DNA from 3 places in the Bacillus sp. FSL K6-3431 genome. Region 3 is predicted to be linked to each of the others. Evidence: predicted binding sites of a transcription regulator. Region 3 holds the regulator's gene; each other region holds the start of a gene.
What was found. The regulator LexA, encoded in region 3, represses DNA repair genes until DNA is damaged. The targets are predictions, from matches to a motif close to CGAACATATGTTCG.

Region 1 (4,203 bases), 1.1 Mb from region 3:
AGTGAGATAGAAGATCGAGGTGTAAGAAATGATTGACAAAGTATTATCTGCAATATTCTTACCTGCATTACTAATTATCTTTTTTACAAGAATTACCTATAGTCAGATTGTCGGCTTTTTGCTCACTGTAGCATTAATCTTAGTATCTGCCTACAAAGGATATATCAATATGTGGTGGTTAATTGTGATTGAAGCTGCATCGCTTACGATTGGACTGTATTTTGTTAATGAAATGAAAAGGAAGAGAAAAAACAAAAGTGCTTCATGAGCAGATTGAATCTGTATCATGGGGCATTTTTTTAAAAAGACGGGTATCTCAGCGTCAGCAAACATCAATAAGTCAAAATCGGTTCATAAAGGCCTAACATGTTTCGTTTGTCTTGTACCAATAGTAGCTCCTAGTCTAAAACTTCCATTTCCTGTGCGTAGTTTATACATCGCTAAACTGGCGCTTTCATTTGTTTTAACGGCTATCGGATATAAAAAGCACTTTATAAATGAACCATTTCCCCTTGCTAATAGTATAACTTAGTAAATAGAAGTGGAGGAAGGTGTTGGAAATGCCGATTATAGGCTGGGTTATTAGTAGCATTGTTGCTGGTGTGGTTGGTTTTATTTTTGCTTTGGTCATCGTTCCGATGAATAAAAAGGTTATCCGTGATCAATGGGGAAAGATTGACTTTACGAAAACCGATATATATTTTCGTTGGACTAGGTGGGACACGATCATAGTGTTTTCTGCCGTTTATACATTTTTCAATATAACAGGATTACTCATTTTTTTGTTGAGAGGTGATACGATTAATAGTCCGATCATCCAATATTTCATCCATCAAACTTTTGTGTTTAGTTTAATTACTTTTATATGGCTGATTACAAAACTCACCTATGTCTTCAGGGGAATAAAAGAGCGGTGGCCAAATGAGTTACAAGAATAATAATGCATATATTAAGGTGGATTCAAATGGTAGTTTGCAATCGATCGACGCAATTTATCTCATGTACAAAGATCAAATATATCGATTTGTATACCGCTACTCTAATGATCGTCAATTTAGCATTGATATTGTCCAAGATACATTCGAAAAACTGCTGAAGAAAAATTATCTTTACATTCCAGAAAAAGGGAATTTTAAAACATATCTTTTTCAAATTGCTTATAATACAATGATGACAAAATTAAAGAGGCGTCAAAAATTCAAGGCAATACTACCATTTTTAGCTGCCGAAAGCCCGCATACCTTCGCGTTGGAAGAAAAACTTTTGGTTCAAAAAGCTGTTCAATCATTGTCAGATGAACAGAGGGCTGTTATTATTCTATCGTTTTATCATGATTTGACACAAAGAGAAACTGCAAGAATATTAGGGATACCAGTTGGCACTGTAAAGTCGAGGTTACACCATGCGTTGAAGAAACTGAAAGCAGATTTAGAGGTGGAAAATGATGAAGAATCAGGATGAAAAATTGTATGAAAAACTGAAAGGATTCCATGTCGATGTCCCAGAATTCCCGATAAGAAAATCCCGGATCGAAAGACTGGCAAATTGGTTGTTCGAAGAAGTACCATTTCCGACTACTAATTTTAAGTTAACTAGAAAAGGAATGGTACTCATGCAACTTCTCCCGATTTTTATTACCATCGCATCCATTTTACCGCTATTTTTTTTATAAAAGGAGCAATGTATATGTTAATGCCAAAGCTATCAGCAGAAAAGAAAAGACAAATGATCGGTGAAATTCAAACCTATTTTCTTGAAGAACGTGGAGAGGAGATTGGAGAAATCGCCGCAGAAATATGTTTTGATTTTATTAAGGATAGGCTTGGGCCTGTATTTTATAATGAAGCTATTCGTGATGCGCGTGAAATTGCGGAACAGCGAATGCAGACGTTGGAAGAAGATTTATATGCACTTGAGAGGCAAAATTAAACTTTATAACTATGCCATAAAAAAACCACCGAAAGTTTGTTCGTCTTTTGGTGGTTTTATCTATGTCCTTTGTGGTAAAATAAGTATAAAGACGTTTATAAAATAATCGACTTACCAAGGATGTATATAGATGGTTTATTTCGAAATAGAAAGAAATATATAGGAGGCTGTCCGCTTGGAAAATCAATTTGAACTTGTATCACGTTACCAGCCTGCTGGCGATCAGCCGAGAGCAATTAAGCAGCTGATTGAAGGCTTAAACGAAGGACGTAAATATCAGACTTTGCTTGGGGCTACAGGAACTGGGAAGACATTTACGATTTCTAATGTAATTACAGATATAAATAAGCCGACGATTGTTATCGCACATAACAAAACGCTTGCTGGACAATTGTATAGTGAGTTCAAGGAATTCTTTCCGAATAATGCTGTGGAGTACTTTGTCAGCTATTACGACTATTACCAACCTGAGGCCTATGTACCGCAGACAGACACATTTATTGAAAAAGATGCCAGTATTAATGATGAAATAGATAAATTACGTCACTCTGCAACATCTTCTTTGTTTGAGCGCAGAGATGTAATTGTAATCGCTAGTGTTTCATGCATTTATGGTCTTGGTTCTCCAGAAGAATATAGAGAACATGTTCTTTCCATCCGGACGGGAATGGAGATTGAACGGAACCAGCTACTAAGAAAGTTGGTAGATATTCAATATGCCCGCAATGACATTGATTTTCAACGCGGGACTTTTCGTGTTCGTGGAGATGTAGTAGAAATATTTCCAGTTTCTCGTGATGAACAATGTATTCGTGTAGAATTTTTCGGAGATGATATTGACCGAATAAGGGAAGTAGATGCGCTAACGGGTGAAGTAATGGGTGAACGTGAACATGTTGCTATTTTCCCGGCATCTCACTTCGTTACACGTGAAGATAAATTGAAAGTTGCGATTGAAAATATTGAAAAGGAACTGGATGAACAACTTCTTATCATGCGCGAAAACAATAAAATATTGGAAGCACAACGCTTGGAACAAAGAACGCGTTATGATTTAGAAATGATGAGAGAAATGGGTTTTTGTTCAGGCATTGAGAACTATTCGAGACATTTAACATTAAGACCAGCCGGGGCCACTCCATATACATTATTAGATTATTTTCCAGACGACTTTCAAATCGTTGTAGACGAGTCACATGCAACGTTACCACAAATTCGTGGAATGTATAATGGGGACCAAGCGCGGAAACAGGTACTTGTCGACCATGGTTTCCGATTGCCATCAGCACTTGATAACCGACCGTTAAAATTTGAGGAGTTTCAGAAACATATTAATCAAATTATGTTTGTGTCTGCCACGCCTGGTCCCTTTGAGCTTGAACATACACCAGATATGGTTCAACAAATTATTCGTCCTACGGGCTTGCTTGATCCAGTAATTGATATCCGTCCGATCGAAGGTCAGATTGATGATTTATTGGGAGAAATTAATGAAAGAATATCACGTAATGAGCGCGTATTAATCACCACACTGACGAAACGGATGTCTGAGGATTTAACGGATTATTTAAAAGAGGTCGGAATAAAGGTCCAGTATTTACATTCAGACATTAAAACACTGGAGAGAATTGAAATCATTAGAGATTTGCGACTTGGTCACTATGATGTACTTGTTGGTATTAACCTTTTAAGAGAAGGATTGGATATTCCTGAAGTATCTCTCGTGGCAATTTTAGATGCTGATAAGGAAGGTTTCTTACGTTCAGAGCGCTCTCTTATCCAAACGAGCGGAAGGGCTGCACGGAATGCAAATGGTCAAGTTATTATGTACGCAGATAAAATGACAGATTCAATGATAAAGGCGATAAGCGAAACGAAACGACGTAGGTCCATTCAGGAAGCTTATAATATTGAACACGGCATCACACCAATGACCATTCAAAAAGAAGTTCGTGATGTTATTAGAGCGACCGTTGCTGCAGAAGATGGGTCTGAATATACGACACAAGGGAAACCTAAGAAATATACGAAAAAAGAAAGAGAAAAACTAATATCTTCGATGGAGAAAGAAATGAAGGAAGCTGCAAAAGCGCTTGATTTTGAACACGCTGCACAGCTTCGTGACGCCATTTTAGAGTTAAAAGCGGAAGGATGAGTAAGCGATGGCTTTAGATAAAATAATTGTTCAGGGCGCAAGAGCCCATAATTTGAAAAATATTGACGTCACGATTCCAAGAGATGAGCTCGTCGTTATTACTGGACTTTCTGGATCAG
Region 2 (4,203 bases), 510 kb from region 3:
TAAATTTGAAGTGGAAAATTGGTTTTCCTTACAATTTCCTTTCAGTTTTGTAAGATATAAATAAGACACAAATTCGTAGCCCAAAAAGGTGACATGAAAACAAACAGTATTGTCGATTATTTAAAATCAATCGGTGTAGATTCAAGTATAGCTAACCGCAAAGAGTTACTGCCAAAAATGGCATTAAAAAACTATAAAGGTACTACTGTTCAAAATACTTTTCTCTTGAATAAACTAAAAGGCGGGGTGGTTGTCAATAAGCCGAAAGGTAATCAGAAGACTACAAGTGTGGTCGATTACCTAAATTCAATCGGGCAGGATTCAGGCTTTAATAATCGAGCTAAGCTAGCTGCTAAGCTTGGTATTAAAAACTACACAGGTACAGCAAAGCAGAACGCAACTTTGTTAAATATACTAAGAAGATAAGACGAAGCGGCCTATCCATTATGTGGATGGGTCGCTTTTTTTGCTTGTAATTGGCGGTCTCTTCTTATTGAACTAAAGCACCCGTTGATGAAGAAAAAAGTAATGTACCTCGGATCGAAGTACAGTGTCTAATCAAATTATTTTTCTAATGCCATATTAACAGATTCAATGGCATGTATTACTGTTGTATCAAATAATGGCACTTCTGAATCCTCTGGTTTTACTAATAATCCAATTTCTGTGCAACCTAATATTATTCCTTCAGCTCCATCATCAATTAACCTCTTGATAACCTTTTTGTAATAATCCCTTGATGATTGTTGAATTTCCCCTAAACATAACTCTTCATAAATTACTTTATTTATAACTTTTCTATCCTCATCATTTGGTATCAAAACCTTAATACCATTAAATTCAATTCGTGTTTTATAAAAGTCTTGCTCCATCGTATATTGAGTACCAAGTAAACCAACCGTACTTATTTCGGACTTTTGAATTTGATTTGCTGTTGAATCAGCAATGTGTAAAATTGGTAAGCTAACTTTTTCTTCAATATATCTAATCACCTTATGCATCGTATTTGTACAAATTACAATAATTTCTGCACCTGCCTTTTCCAAAGACTGAGCAACATCGCCTAATAATTTACCAGAACTTTCCCAATCACCTTCAGCTTGATAGCGTTCGATTTCTTCAAAATCCACGCTATATAAAATGCACTTGGCTGAATGCAATCCTCCCAATTTGGTTTTCACTTCTTCGTTAATAATACGATAATATTCTAACGAGGACTCCCAACTCATTCCACCAATAAGGCCAATAGTTTTCATAAATATTCCCCTTTCCATTTGAAATATACTGAAAATTATATATGAATTTAATAGACATTGTACAGTATCTTTCTTATTAAACAAACGTTAGTTGAACAAAGATATTTTTACACATTATTGTCTCTTAAAAATAGCCTGGACAGGTATAAGAAACATAGTATAAGTAATAATATATGTATCCTTGGTTTCCACTTTCCCTATAGCCTCCTCATAACTGAGGGGGCTTTTTTTATTGCATAAAATAAAAAATCCTCGCTTTTCTCAGACAGTTTGTACAATCAAATTCGACATTTTCCAATATATTATTATTAAGGTCGACCTTAATAGTTATAAAGGAGGTGTAGAGTATGTGCTTTGAAAATGAAAGAAGTCGGCGTAGATTGATATGTGAGTGTCGTGAAGAAAGGCGCGAGCGCAAGCATTGTTGTGACCGTGATCGTGATCGAGACCGAGATTTTGACTGTAAGTGCAGAGAGCGTAGACATAGACACGAAGATATTAAATGGTAATTAAAAATAGGCCGGCGTTGACCGGGCTTAAATTAAAAGCTAAATCGACCTATCCATTTATATGGACGGGTCGCTATTTTTGCTTTGTCCACCATTCATATATTCCCTCAACATCTCCTCAACCTTATTCCCTAAATGAGGATTAAAATAATTTGTCTTTTCCTCAAAGCCATTGTATAAAAATAAATAATTTGTAGACGTTTCGTCTTTGCCGACATAAACAATCTTTATATTATTTTTGTACAAATATCTCTTTACCTCAGCTAGATCCTTTTTTATTACCTTCATTAATTCCTCTATTACAACCATATAAGGGCCTTTAAATTTAAAAGGATTAACCTCGACCACTTTCAAATCCCGTTGTAATACTTTTATTAGAAAGGGTAAACAAACTGCTTTACTCAGTATCTCCCTATCATGATCAGGTATCATCATTCATCCTCCTGATTTAATATTTCTCTTATCTTAACCAAAAAACATATTTTTGACAAGAACGAACGTTCGTAATACAATGAGAACAAATGTTTTAGGAGGATGATAATAATGTTAGCTGTACCAAAGCCGAAGAAAGCGAGGAAAGAATCAAAAGCGACTCCGAAACTTACAGAAGAAGATTATATTGAAATTGGAGAGAGGATTTCAGAAGCATATGAATTTGAATCAACAATCACTATAACTACATTTCGAAATAGGAAACATGAAAAATTCACAGGTATAATTACAGGAATGAACGCAGGAACCAAAATGATCGATCTTGATACAGGAGAGATTGATCATATTAAAATAAGTGTTAATATTATTGTTTGTGCAATAAGAAAAATCCCCGTTCGTGAGAGCGGGGACTAGTTTATTGTTTATGTAATTATGCGAACGTAAATTCTGTTTTAAGTACGGAAATAGTAAATCGTCAACAGTTCGTCAACAACAGCAAAAAATGCAGTTGTTGACGGAAAAAAAAACCCTAGAACTGTTGTGGCTCTATGTTTTACGGTATGATTCCGAAGGGGCTCGAACCCATGACCTCCACCCTGTCAAGGTGTACGGTAGGTAATCGGAAAGTCTACGCTATGTCAAACGTTGTCTTATTACGTTAAGTCTTGCGATATGTCATTGTCGTTATTTCGATTATAGCGCATAGCACCGTCACCTTGCAAGAAAGCATTACGCCACCCTGCGCAATTAAGCGCCGGGCTTTTCGTCTATTCTAACGCTTTATGTACGAAGTAATTATCGGCAATATCCGGAGCATTATTATAATCTACGTTTTCAAAGTCGATGTCTTCGAAAGTTTCCCTCGGAAAATCGAGCGACATTACTTTAGCGTCCGTTTTATTTCCTTTCGTATCAACTAACGGAAACTTCCATATGAACGAGTATAGTTCGACATCGTTAATAGCCGCCAATTCTTCGAGTAAATCGAAAGTATCGCGCCACATATTTTTCCTCGTCATATTGACGGACAAGTTCTCATCGGCATTAAGCCATATGTTTACTACGTCTGCATAAACGTCCACCTTCTCAATACGCGGCTTTTTCGTGTTCGCCTTTTCACCTAGCTCAGCGTGGATAATTTCGGAAACCTTTTCGTCCAGCGTTAATTCCTTCGACTTTTCTTCAGCGGGGGCGTCCGGCTTGATCGTAACTTCCGTACCGGCTTCTTTGACTTCGTCCTCTACATCGATAAAAGGTGCCGTGCTGAACATCAGTAATAATCCGCCTAGTAATACAGGTAAAGCGATCTTCTTATCGAACTTCTTAACGGTGAGCACAATGCCGGCAATCATTACGATTAATCCCACAACAAACAATCCGTATAACAACAGAAAAACCTCCTTCTTCCTATATAGGTCCATATTACCGTATTTCCGTATATATTTCAGTGGATTATGAAAGTTTTTAAATTAATTTTGGGAAAATGTCGCAGATTACGTTTTCGTTTTGGGTAGTTAAGTATAAGGCGAAAAAGAATTTACGAAATAAATGTCCCACTTTTTAAATTCGTCTGGGCATATAGAGTAAGGACGAAATAAAAGAATTTGCGAAATAACTATCCACTTTGGATTCCTATTCGATAGAGGTAGTAAGAGGGCGGAAAGGGAGGCGGTAATTTGGCGGATGAAAACAATCGAACAGTAATCGACTTTCGCAAGCGTAAGTTTTTCATGATGACTCGCGATATAGTCGACAATGATACGCTCCTCACAAAGCCGGTAGACATCGCGGTTTACGCCGTTCTATGTATGTACGCGGACAACAATTCGAAAGACTCGTATCCTAACGTCGAAACAATAGCGAAGAAGTCACGGTGTAGCGAGCGAGTTGCAAGACGTTCTTTACTAACGTTGAAGGAAGCGGGCTACATCGATATAGAGGAAAGGAGGGACAAACGCGGATACCAAACGTCGAATCAGTATTTCCTACTTGACGTAGATAACGAG
Region 3 (4,203 bases):
CAAAATATGACCAACATTTCGCTTAAATTATGTGTTGCTAGTCTAGCCTCCCGGTAATAAACGCAGTTTCTTTTTCCTTTAATATTCCAGAATTTCTTTATTTGTGTTCTCCATTTCACTGCACTGACTGTCTATTATGAATTTTATCAAATACTTTTTTGAATTGAATTTATGGTTTTAACAAATATATATGGAAACTATATGTCTGAAAGGTTGACCTATCTATTGTGGTAGCAAAAATACGGAGGTAGTGAACAATAGAGCGTCAAAGCAGCAGGTATGTAATAATTTCAGGTTACTGTTTTTGACAAATGGAAGTGCCTTATCAAGTGCCTTCCAAAAATCTCGATAATAATATCTATTATTCTTTATTCCATATCTTAGTAGATTTGTAGCGATAAATGCCCTCTATAAACTTATATAGAGGTTTTTTGTATGAAAGAAAAGATCATCAACTCTAGCAAAAATTTTATTGAAAATTACTCATAGTCTATTATTTGTTTCATATAAATGAATAATAACTACATTCACACTAAGGATTGAAGCCGATGCTAAAAATTGCTGCAAGATCTATGCTATCCATCATAGCTATTTTCTGTTTAATATCCATCATAGCTTTTTCCAGTTTGAAAATAAGTTACTTATCATTCATAGGGAACGATGATTCAAGAACGATGTCATTTCTATATATTATGTCACTTGAAAATCATTCACTCCAATCTGTTTTGCCGTATTCACAGAAACGGTCTCTTGGTAAGGATGCATTGGCATTACTGACGAATATTAATTTGAATGATATGAAGACATTTCTGATTAGTGAAATCCCAGGTTTATATGCAGCTAGTCCTAAAATACTTATAGCAGGAGAAGGGACAGATTTTACTAATTTGCCGATTGAGTCGCCCCCTCCAGCAGATTTTGGTAAAGAAGAGAAAAGTGAAACAAAAGTGGAGGAGCCAAAGGAAGAAGCAAAGAATCAAACAAAGGACTTTACAGCTTATATTTATCATTCACATACTCGGGAATCATATTTGCCAATGTTACAAGGGGATCAAGCATCAGATAAAGAAAAAAATGTGACATTACTAGGAAAAAGACTAGGTCAAAAATTAGAAGAAAAAGGAATAAAGACTTTAGTAGACACAACGGATGTAGAAGGAATACTTAAACAAAGGAACATGAAGTACTATCAGTCATATTCAGTATCACGTGAACTAGTTACAGAAGCGATGAATCAAAATAAAAAAGTTGAACTTATTTTCGATATTCATCGGGATTCACAAAGAAAGGATGTTACAACTGCCACAATTAACGGTCAGAAGTTTGCAAAACTCTTTTTTGTTGTAGGGTTAGGGCATCCAAACTATGAAAAAAATCTAAAGTTTGCTGGTAAGCTTCACAACATGATAAAAGCAAAATATCCAAATCTTTCAAGAGGAGTGTATGAAAAACCCAGAGATAATTTTAACAATGGAATCTATAATCAAGATTTAGCTGGTAAATCTTTGGTGATAGAAATCGGTGGTATTGATAATAATCTTGAAGAATTAAATCGCACAGTAGATGTGCTTGCAGAAATCGTAAGTGAATATTACTGGGAGGATTCAGTAGAAGCAAGTAAAACAAAATAAAGCCTTGACATCTTAATTGATGCAAAGGCTCCGTTAGCTTTTTAATGAATAACTTGGCGATACAAACCAATTACTTTTCCAAGAATAGAAACTTCATGTAAAATAATCGGCTCCATATTGGAATTCTCTGGTTGCAGTCGGAAATAGTCTTTTTCTTTAAAAAATCTTTTTACTGTTGCTTCATTTTCTTCTGTCATTGCAACAACGATTTCTCCATTATTAGCTGTTTGTTGTTGTCGAACAATCACATAGTCGCCATTTAATATCCCAGCTTCGATCATACTTTCGCCGACAATTTCTAGCATAAACACATGTTCATCAGTAGGCACCAATTGTTCTGGAAGTGGAAAATATTCTTCAATATTTTCGATTGCAGAAATAGGTAAACCTGCAGTAACTTTACCTACAAGAGGGACATTAACCGTATTTTGACGTGGAATATGATCTTCATCTATTTTGAGAATCTCTATTGCACGGGGCTTAGTCGGATCTCTTCTAATGAAGCCTTTGCTTTCAAGCCTGGATAAATGTCCATGAACTGTAGAGCTTGAAGCAAGTCCGACTGCCTCACCGATTTCACGAACAGATGGTGGATATCCTTTTGATTTAACCTCTAATTTAATGAAGTCTAAAATATCCTGTTGTCGTTTTGATATTTTCAACATTATTTTCACGCTCCATTTTTTATATATATTTTAACTGTATTATATCACGGAAAATGCCCGCATACAAACATAAGTTCGAAAAAGTGTTGACTTCAAACATGTGTTCGATTTATACTAATGTTAACAAACAGAACAAACATTCGAAAGAGGGATATAGGATGAATTATATATGGAAAAAGTATTCTTTTGCTATAATCTTATTTATTTTAACTTTTGTGATGGGAATCTATGTTATTTTTAGTTCAAATAGTAATACAAATGAGTATGTTATCATTACTGTTCAAGATGGAGAATCACTATGGTCAATTTCTGAGAGATACGCTCATAATTTAGGTGTGACCACTTCAGAATTTGTTAATATGTTAGAAGAGAAGAATGAATTAAAACATAAGTTAATAAAAAGTGGAGAGCAGTTAAAGGTGCCAACACCAAATGAAAAATTAGATAACTTAGATAATCATGAAAGACAATTTGTTATTCAAACAGAATAAGGATGTGGAACAAAAGTGAAAGCAATTATTTATTGCCGCGTTAGTACAGAGAAAGAAACACAGGAAACATCCCTAATAAGGCAAGAGGAAGAACTTTTGGAAGCGGCGAATAAATGGAATTTAGAAGTCGATTCAGTTATTTGCGATCGGTTTAGCGGCTACGAGTTAGATCGACCGGGCGTATTGATAATGTTGGAAAAAATTCAAAAAGAAAATATCGATGCGATTCTTATCCAAGATGAAACAAGACTTGGTAGAGGGAATGCAAGAATCGCATTGTTACATTGCTTAATGAAGGCAGGCGTGAAATTATATAGTTTTTCTCACCATGGTGAACTTGAGATTTCTGAAACAGATTCAATGGTTCTTGACATAATAAGTATGGTTGAAGAGCATCAGCGAAAGCTCCATAATTTTAAAATTAAAAAGGGAATGAAGCGTGCGATAGCACGGGGATACCGCCCTGAAAAAAATTTAAAAAACAAAGGAAATGTTGAGGGGAGAGATCGAAAGGATGTCCCCTTGGAGGAAATAATTCGCTTCCGAAAAAATGGTCTTACGTTTGCAGAAATCGCGGCGACGATGAGAGGTTTTGGATATGATGTATCTAAAGCTACCGTACATAGAAGATTTCAAGAGTATACGCTTGAAACAGAACAGATTGGAAATACAAATAGTTCATGAGAAGATAGATGATTTGATGTCTGTCTTCTTTTTTAGTATATTTGTTTTAATTAATGACATATCGATTGGGTTTGGCTCTTGACCAAATGTAATCGTAAAAGGAGTTTTAAAGATGTTGCCAAAAGAAAAACTGGCTAGAATTAATGAGCTAGCCAAAAAAGCAAAAACACAAAAGTTAACATCCTCTGAGGCGAAAGAACAATCAAAGTTAAGGGCAGAATATTTGAAAACCTTTCGTGCTTCCATGACACAAACAATTGAAAATGTACGTGTATATGATGCGAATGGCGAAGATGTAACTCCAGATAAAGTGAAAAAGTTACAGGGAATAAAGAAATTACACTAAACCGGAATTCCCGGTTTTTTTTGTAAGGCTATAAGTGGTGTTTATAGATACGAGATTGGTAAGAAATTCTTATCTTTGTCTGGATTCAAGATGTCTACACAGCGATATTCATGGTAAAAGTCTGAAATAACATATACCAACATCGTTTATTAACAACTTTCTTATCTGTACTAGAAGAACAAAAAATACTGAAGTGAGTCACAATGAAATGGAGACAAAGCGGAGGTAATTTGTATGGTTCTCATACAAATAATTACATGAAAATTTAAAAAGGTTGTTAATTCAACAAATTACCACTATTATAGAAGAGAGAAAATGGAGAGAAAGGTTGATATGAATGTTTGAAAAGGTAGATCAATTAGCAGTAAACACAATTAGAACTTTAT

Region 1: uvrB (excinuclease ABC subunit UvrB) is a predicted target of LexA. The motif match lies at 1,959-1,972, and genes of this name have one in related genera.
Region 2: MHB53_RS07600 (YolD-like family protein) is a predicted target of LexA. The motif match lies at 2,256-2,269, and genes of this name have one in related genera.

What each region holds. Positions count from the first base shown of each region.
Region 1 covers NZ_JBBOCT010000001.1:2,095,825-2,100,027, reverse strand. The annotation lists gene MHB53_RS10860 (CsbA family protein) at 29-268, shown strand; gene MHB53_RS10855 (hypothetical protein) at 561-938, shown strand; gene MHB53_RS10850 (RNA polymerase sigma factor) at 922-1,461, shown strand; gene MHB53_RS10845 (hypothetical protein) at 1,445-1,672, shown strand; gene MHB53_RS10840 (DUF2164 family protein) at 1,687-1,929, shown strand; gene uvrB (excinuclease ABC subunit UvrB) at 2,105-4,084, shown strand; gene uvrA (excinuclease ABC subunit UvrA) at 4,092-4,203, shown strand, end outside.
Region 2 covers NZ_JBBOCT010000001.1:1,506,299-1,510,501, reverse strand. The annotation lists gene MHB53_RS07615 (hypothetical protein) at 94-426, shown strand; gene MHB53_RS07610 (aspartate/glutamate racemase family protein) at 564-1,256, opposite strand; gene MHB53_RS07605 (hypothetical protein) at 1,823-2,200, opposite strand; gene MHB53_RS07600 (YolD-like family protein) at 2,309-2,611, shown strand; gene MHB53_RS07595 (hypothetical protein) at 2,965-3,585, opposite strand; gene MHB53_RS07590 (helix-turn-helix domain-containing protein) at 3,928-4,203, shown strand, end outside.
Region 3 covers NZ_JBBOCT010000001.1:1,000,156-1,004,358, reverse strand. The annotation lists gene spoIIP (stage II sporulation protein P) at 549-1,631, shown strand; gene lexA (transcriptional repressor LexA) at 1,673-2,296, opposite strand; gene yneA (cell division suppressor protein YneA) at 2,455-2,787, shown strand; gene MHB53_RS05080 (YneB family resolvase-like protein) at 2,803-3,471, shown strand; gene MHB53_RS05075 (DUF896 domain-containing protein) at 3,584-3,817, shown strand; gene tkt (transketolase) at 4,155-4,203, shown strand, end outside.